Regions from separate parts of the Lysobacter capsici genome, predicted to be linked through region 1. Evidence: riboswitches for the same ligand, from Rfam matches in the RefSeq annotation. Region 1 holds a riboswitch; each other region holds the start of a gene.
What was found. A riboswitch is a leader RNA that binds a small molecule or an ion and turns the genes downstream of it on or off. The one in region 1 is predicted to bind cobalamin.
Positions count from the first base shown of each region.

Region 2: it holds a riboswitch for cobalamin, as region 1 does, so the genes downstream of both, metE (5-methyltetrahydropteroyltriglutamate--homocysteine S-methyltransferase) here and btuB (TonB-dependent vitamin B12 receptor) in region 1, are expected to answer to the same signal.
Region 3: it holds a riboswitch for cobalamin, as region 1 does, so the genes downstream of both, KME82_RS04860 (ribonucleoside-diphosphate reductase subunit alpha) here and btuB (TonB-dependent vitamin B12 receptor) in region 1, are expected to answer to the same signal.

Region 1 covers NZ_CP076103.1:912,415-914,673, reverse strand. Annotated here, with positions in the region: gene KME82_RS03690 (GAF domain-containing protein) at 1-178, shown strand, start outside; gene KME82_RS03685 (TfoX/Sxy family protein) at 175-609, shown strand; cobalamin riboswitch at 907-1,148, shown strand; gene btuB (TonB-dependent vitamin B12 receptor) at 1,293-2,259, shown strand, end outside.
Region 2 covers NZ_CP076103.1:1,189,760-1,192,018, reverse strand. Annotated here, with positions in the region: gene KME82_RS04830 (hypothetical protein) at 1-22, opposite strand, end outside; cobalamin riboswitch at 500-770, shown strand; gene metE (5-methyltetrahydropteroyltriglutamate--homocysteine S-methyltransferase) at 958-2,259, shown strand, end outside.
Region 3 covers NZ_CP076103.1:1,200,093-1,202,351, forward strand. Annotated here, with positions in the region: gene KME82_RS04860 (ribonucleoside-diphosphate reductase subunit alpha) at 1-772, opposite strand, end outside; cobalamin riboswitch at 1,181-1,463, opposite strand; gene KME82_RS04865 (DUF2339 domain-containing protein) at 1,587-2,259, shown strand, end outside.

The DNA.
Region 1 (2,259 bases):
CCCCGGCCACATCGCCTGCGACGCGGCCTCGCGGTCGGAGGTGGTGGTCCCGTTGTTCAAAGGCGAGCGGCTGATCGGCGTGTTCGATCTCGACAGCCCGGTGCCGAACCGGTTCGATGCCGACGACCAGGCCGGCCTGGAAGCCCTGGCGCAGGTTTACCTGGAGTCGGTGGCATGACCGCGGCACCCAAGATGCGCAATATCGGCCCGAAAAGCGCGGCCTGGCTGCGCCAGGTGGGTCTGCGCACGCACGAAGATATTGCCGCGATCGGCACGGTCGAGGCGTTCATGCGGGTCAAGCGCGCCGGCTTCAAGCCGACCTTGAACCTGCTTTACGCGATCGAAGGCGCACTGCTCGACTGCCATTGGCAGGAGATCAGCGACGAACGCCGCCAGGAGCTGATCCTGGCCGCCGAAGCGGCGACCGCGCTGCTGCCGGCGCCGCGCAACAAGCCGGCCGCCGCGCCGGTGCATACGACCATGCATGCCGAGGAACGGCACGAGGACGCCTCCGCGTACGACGGCGGTCCGGCGGCGCATGACGACGACGATGCGGTCGGCGGCGATGAGCGGCACGGCGATCAGGACGGCGAAGAACGGCACGATTGAGATCGGCCGGTTGGGTCGGCTTTGAGGTGCGAGGTATCGGTCAGCGGCCGATGCGGCATGGCGGCGTTGACCGTCGCCTGACCCGCCAGCGCAAGCGCCCTCATCCGCCCTTCGGGCACCTTCTCCCGCGCAGGAGAAGGGAGCTTCGGTGAGCTTGCTGAGCGCCTGGCGGTCCCCCAAGCCCGAATGCTCCAGCGGCAGAGCCTCCACCCAATCTCGCGTTACCGAGCCCCTCTCCCGCTTGCGGGAGAGGGGTTGGGGTGAGGGCCGCCCGGACTTTGCCCCCCGCATCGCGTAGACTGCGCACCGCTTCAAGGTGACCCCACGGCTTGCGCCGCCGGGGTTGAAACGGGAAGCCGGTGACACGCCCTCCTCCGATCGGACGAGCCGGCGCCATTCCGGCACTGCCCCCGCAACGGTAAGCCAGTCAGATCGCGGCATCCGCCACTGTGCAAGGCACGGGAAGGCGCCGCGACCGGAGTCGACCCCGCGTCGGCCCGCTGGCGAGTCCGGAGACCGGCCTTGGGGTGCTACAGGTTGCGATGCGGAGGGCATCGCGGCGGCTGTTGCACTTCGTGCGCCTTCCGCTGCCCGCTCGCCTTCCCCCGCAACCGCCCATTCCGCTGTCGTAATCGCGTGCGCCACGGCGCGCGCGCTGGAGCTTCCCCATGCCGGTTGCAAGTCTGCGTGCCCTGAACCTTTCCTTCGCCATCGCCTGCGCCCTCGCGCTGCCGACCGTCGCGGCCGCGGCGCCCGCCGGCGAGGCCACCGACCTGGACGAAGTCGTCGTCACCGCCAACCGCACCGCGGTCAGCGTCAACGACCTGCTGACCCCGGTCGAGGTGCTCGATCGCACCGACATCCAGCGCAGCCAGGCACGCGATCTGAACGATCTGCTGCGCGGCCGCGCCGGCATCACCCTCGCCAACCAGGGCGGCGCCGGCAAGCTGACCACGCTGTTCCTGCGCGGCAGCGAATCCGACCACGTGCTGGTGCTGGTCGACGGCATCCGCATCGGTTCGCCGACCTCGGGCCTGGCCGCGCTGCAGGACCTGCCGCTGGAGCTGATCGACCGGATCGAAATCGTGCGCGGCCCGCGTTCGAGCCTGTACGGCGCCGACGCGATCGGCGGCGTGATCCAGGTGTTCACCAACCGCGAGCAGCAGGGCTTCGCCCCGCGCATGCACGTCGGCGGCGGCAGCAACGACAGCATCGAATTCGGCACCGGTTTCGGCGGCCGCAGCGGCCGCGGCTGGTTCGGCGCCGACTACAGCTTCCGCAAGACCCAGGGCATCAACGCCTGCCGCGGCGCCGGCTTCCCGGTGTTCGCCGGCTGCTTCACCGACGAGCCCGACCGCGACGGCTACGAGAGCCACTCGCTGTCGCTGCGCGGCGGCGTCGAAATCAGCGATCAGTGGAGCATCGAAGGCCAGGCGCTGCGCGTGGAAGGCGAAAACCACTACGACGGCGACTTCGGCAACTATTCCGAAACCGTCCAGCAGGTGATCGGCGGCAAGCTCGATTGGCGTGCGTCGGATACGGTGCATGTGCAGCTCAGCGCGGGACGCAATGTCGACGGCTCGCAGAACTACGATCTCAAGAGCCCGGGCGCGTATCCCGGTAGCGTTTCTCCGGGGCAGCGGATCGGCT
Region 2 (2,259 bases), 280 kb from region 1:
GGGCGAGCAAGCCTGCCAGCAGCGGGGTCCGTTCGAAAAACATGGTTTATCCACCGAAGTCGGAATCGCGCGGGACCGTCCTGGCCCGCGCCGCGCATCATGCGCCTGTGCAAACGGTAGCCGCAGCCACGCACAAGCTCAACGGCGGCGTGCATGCGGAACGAAGCGACAGGCGAGCATCATCATCGTGGGCGGCGCATGAACGCCAGCCGCAGAAAACCGGCGCTGTCCCGCGCCGCCGCGCAGGGGCCATAAAGCGCAAACCGCGCGGGTGGCGAGGGCGGGTGTCGGCACGGCGGGAGGCATCTTCAGCCCTCGGGTCTTTCGCCCAGTTCGCGGCGATCGGAACGAAAAGCGTCGGGGCTGAAGCTCCCTCCCACGGACGCCTGGCCGCTTCGTCGCTCGGCGTCGCAGCCTCGCCCCGCGCCGATTGACTTCACCGGCGCCGCTGCGTACCTTGGCGCCGTTACGGTGAACATCGCTTCATAAAGATAGAGCGATGGGACACGCCGTCCAAGGCCACCGCCGCGGACGGCCAGAGGGAATCCGGTGCGAATCCGGAGCTGCCCCGCAGCGGTATGGGAAACGAACCGGTCTTGGCACTGGGCGGTACGCCTGGGAAGCGACCCTAGTAGGCAAGGGCGAGGGTAGAGTTCAGAACAGTAAGAAACGAACAACGGCTGCGGCTTCTACTCGTTTCTCGCTGTTCTGCACTCTGCTTCTCGCTCCAAGTCCCGAGCCCGAAGACCTGCCGCGACCGGAAGGCTCGCCTTCCGTCCGACTCCGGTATCCGCCCGCCTCGTGCCTGCACGCGGCGCGACGGGTGCCGGTTCGCCCGCGGGGGCGAAGGTCGAAGCCAAGGTTCGCGGCGAAGCCGGGCGCTGATCGCGCCGGGCCGGCGTGGCCGTGGTTTCCTTCGTTGCCCTGCGTCATGCCCACGCATCGCAGGTACTCATCATGATCAGCGTTACCCACCTCGGCTTCCCGCGCATCGGCGCGCGGCGCGAGCTCAAGCTGGCCCTGGAATCGTTCTGGAAAGGCGACACGCCGGCCCAGTCGCTGCACGACACCGCCGCCTCGCTGCGCGAACGCCATTGGCGCCTCGCCCACGACGCCGGCGCCGACGTCGTGCCGTGCAACGATTTCTCGCTCTACGACCACGTGCTCGACAACGCGGTGTTGTTCGACGCCATCCCGGCCTCGCACCGCGCGGCGTTCGAAGAAGACCCGCTGGGCGGCTATTTCGCCCTCGCCCGCGGCGTGCAGGACGGCCGCCGCGATCTGCGCGCGCTGGAAATGACCAAGTGGTTCGACACCAACTACCACTATCTGGTGCCGCAGTTCGAACCCGGCCAGCGCTTCGCCCTGCGCGGCGACAAGCCGCTGGCCGAACTGGCCCAGGCGCGGGCGCTGGGGCTCGACGCGCGGCCGGTGCTGCTCGGCCCGGTGTCGTTCCTCAAGCTCGGCAAGCGCAACGACGGCGGCGACCCGCGCGAGTTGCTCGACGCCCTGCTGCCGGCCTACGCCGAACTGCTGGCCAAGCTCAAGGCGGCCGGCGCGCAATGGGTGCAGTTGGACGAACCGACCCTGACCCTCGACCTCGACGACATCGACCGCGCCGCGTTCCGTCGCGCCTACGCCGCGCTGGCCGAAGTCGATGCGCCGCAGCGCCTGCTGACCACGTATTTCGGCGCGCTCGGCGACAACGCCGCGCTCGCCGCGCAATTGCCGGTGGAAGGACTGCATGTCGATCTGGTGCGCGCGCCGCAGCAGCTCGAAAGCCTGCTGCCGCTGCTGCCGGAACAGCGCGCGCTGAGCCTGGGCGTGGTCGACGGCCGCAACATCTGGCGCGCCGATCTCGACGCCGCGCTGAGCCTGGCCCGTCGCGCCGGCGACCGGGCGCAATGGCTGGCGCCGTCGTGCTCGCTGCTGCACGTGCCGACCGATATCGAACTGGAACGCAAACTGCCCACGCCGCTGCGTCACTGGATGGCCTACGCCAGGCAGAAGATCGAAGAACTGCATCTGCTCGCCGGCGTGCTGAGCGGCGACGCCGAAGCCGCGCGCGATCTCGCCTCCGCCGCCAGCGCGCGCGCCGCGCGCCTGGCTTCGCCACTGCTGCGCAACGCGCAGGTGCGCAAGCGGCTGGCTGCGATTGAACCGGCGATGGCCCAACGCGTGTCGCCGTATGCAAAACGCGCGCAGCTGCAACAAGAACGTCTGAACCTGCCACTGTTCCCGACCACCACCATCGGCTCG
Region 3 (2,259 bases), 290 kb from region 1:
AACGGATCAGCGAGCCGCGCGAACGGATGCGCGTGTAGCTCAAGCCGATGCCGCCGCTGAACTTGCTCAGCTTGGCCACGTCCATGTAGCGCTTGTAGATGCTTTCCAGCGAATCGTCGGGCGAGTCGAGCAGAAAGCAGCTCGACAGCTGCTCGTGGGTGGTGCCGGCGTTGAACAAGGTCGGCGACGACGGGATGTAATCGAGCTGGGCCATGCGGCGGTACAGCGCGAGCGCGTCGCTGACGTCTTCGCTCAGCGCGCAGGCGATGCGCAGGAAGAACTGCTGCGGGGTTTCGATGACGGTGCGCGCGGTCGGATGGCGCAGCAGGTAGCGGTCGTACAGCGTGCGCAGGCCGAAGTAATCGAACTTGGCGTCGAGGCTGCGGTCGATCGCGTCGTTGAGCTTGCGCGCGTTGGCCTGGACGAAGGTCACCAGGCGCTCGTTGATCAGGCCCAGCTCATGGCCGCGCTGGATCGACTGCGAGAACGCATGGATCTCGATGCCGGCGACTTCCTTCTCGATCACGCCGGCGAGCAGGCGCGCGGCGAGGCGGCCGTATTCGGGTTCTTCCGCGGTCAGCAGGGCGGCGGTGCGGATCGACAGTTCGTCGAGTTCCTGGGTGGTCGCGCCGTCGTACAGGCCGGAGATGGTGCGGGTCGCCACGCGCATCGGGTCGATCGAATACAGGTTCTCGCCGCTGCGGGTCACCGCGCGCACGATCTTGTTGAGGTCGACCGGTTCGCGACGACCGTTGCGCTTGGTCACGCTCATGGTCAGGTTGGCGGCGGGCGGGGTCAGGGCGAAACCGGGCGCGGCGTCGTGCGCATCGCGGGCAACGGGTTTGGCGGGGGCGGCGGGGGCGTCCGCGACGGGGGCGGCGGACGGGTCGGTTGCGAGCGTGGTCATGAGCGTTACTCCGGGGCGTGGATGCACGGTGCGGAGACGCCGACGCGCCACCGACGACGAACCGCGCGCGCGGCGTCACTGATGGCACGGCCGTGCCCCCGCGGGCGGGAATCTCGGAGCTTGCTGGCTGGGTGTCGCGCGGCCCGAGACGCGAGGTCCGGGACGGCCCGCTCCGCGCATCGCGCCGGAACGGGCGGGCGCGACGGTCGACCGTCGTGCCGCGACACCGGCCGTCTTCCTCCGAAGACTCCTTAGGGCCGGGACCGCGCGGTGTGCGACGCGCGGCTGTCGGCAGGTCTTCGGGCTCGGGACCCGGAGCGAGAAACGGGCAAAGAGAAGTGAGCGACGAGGGGTGACCCGTATCTCACTTTTCTTTGCCCGTGTCCCGTTCCTCCTACCAGGATCGCTTCCCAGGCATACCGCCCAGTGCCATGACCCGTTCGTTTCCCATACCGCTGCGGGGCAGCGCCGGCTTCGAAGCGCGCGTGAGCGCGATCCCTACCGGCTTCCCTTTTCAGCCGACCTCGCGATCGGCACCGACGGGCACAACATAGTGTGGTTACGCGATTTCGTCAACGCGATATGTGGTAAATGAATCGTGTATATAAGGAGTGAAGGCAATGCTTCCCTACGCCTCACATCGGTGTAACCTGCCCGCCATAAGGACTGGGGAACTGTGATGGAAGCACTGATTGTCTTGCTGGGACTGGGTTTGCTGCTGGTCCCGGTTCTGCTCATCGTCGCGCTGGTCCAGGTGTCCGGACTGAAATCGCGGGTGAGCGAACTCGAACGCCGCCTCACCCAGGCCGCGCCCGCCCCGTCGGCCCGTCCTGCACAGGTCGCGCGCAACGCCGACGACGAGACCCTGGCCGAGCGCATGGCGCGCGAAGCGCCGCCGCCGTCGCGACCGCAGGCGGCCGTCCCTGATGCCGCCGCCGCGCCGCCCGCGCACGTGTCGCCCGTGCCGCCGCCCACTGCCACCACCGCGGCTTCGCCGCCGCCGTTGCCGCCCACACCTCCGGCCGCCGCGCCGCCGCCGCGCCCGATGCCGCCACGCCGGCCGGCCGCGCCGGTCGAGCCCGACGTGTTCACCCTCGGCGTGCGCTGGGTGCGGCGCTGGTTCACCGAGGGCAACGTGCCGGTCAAGGTCGGCATGCTGGTGTTGCTGGCCGGCGTGGCCGCGTTGCTCAAGTACGCCAGCGACCAGGGCTGGATGCGGGTGCCGATGGAGTTCCGTCAGGCCGGCATCGCGATCGCGGCGATGGCCGGGCTGGTGTTCGGCTGGCGCCAGCGCGAACGCAAGCGCATTTTCGGCCTGAGCCTGCAGGGCGGCGCGATCGGCGTGCTGCTGC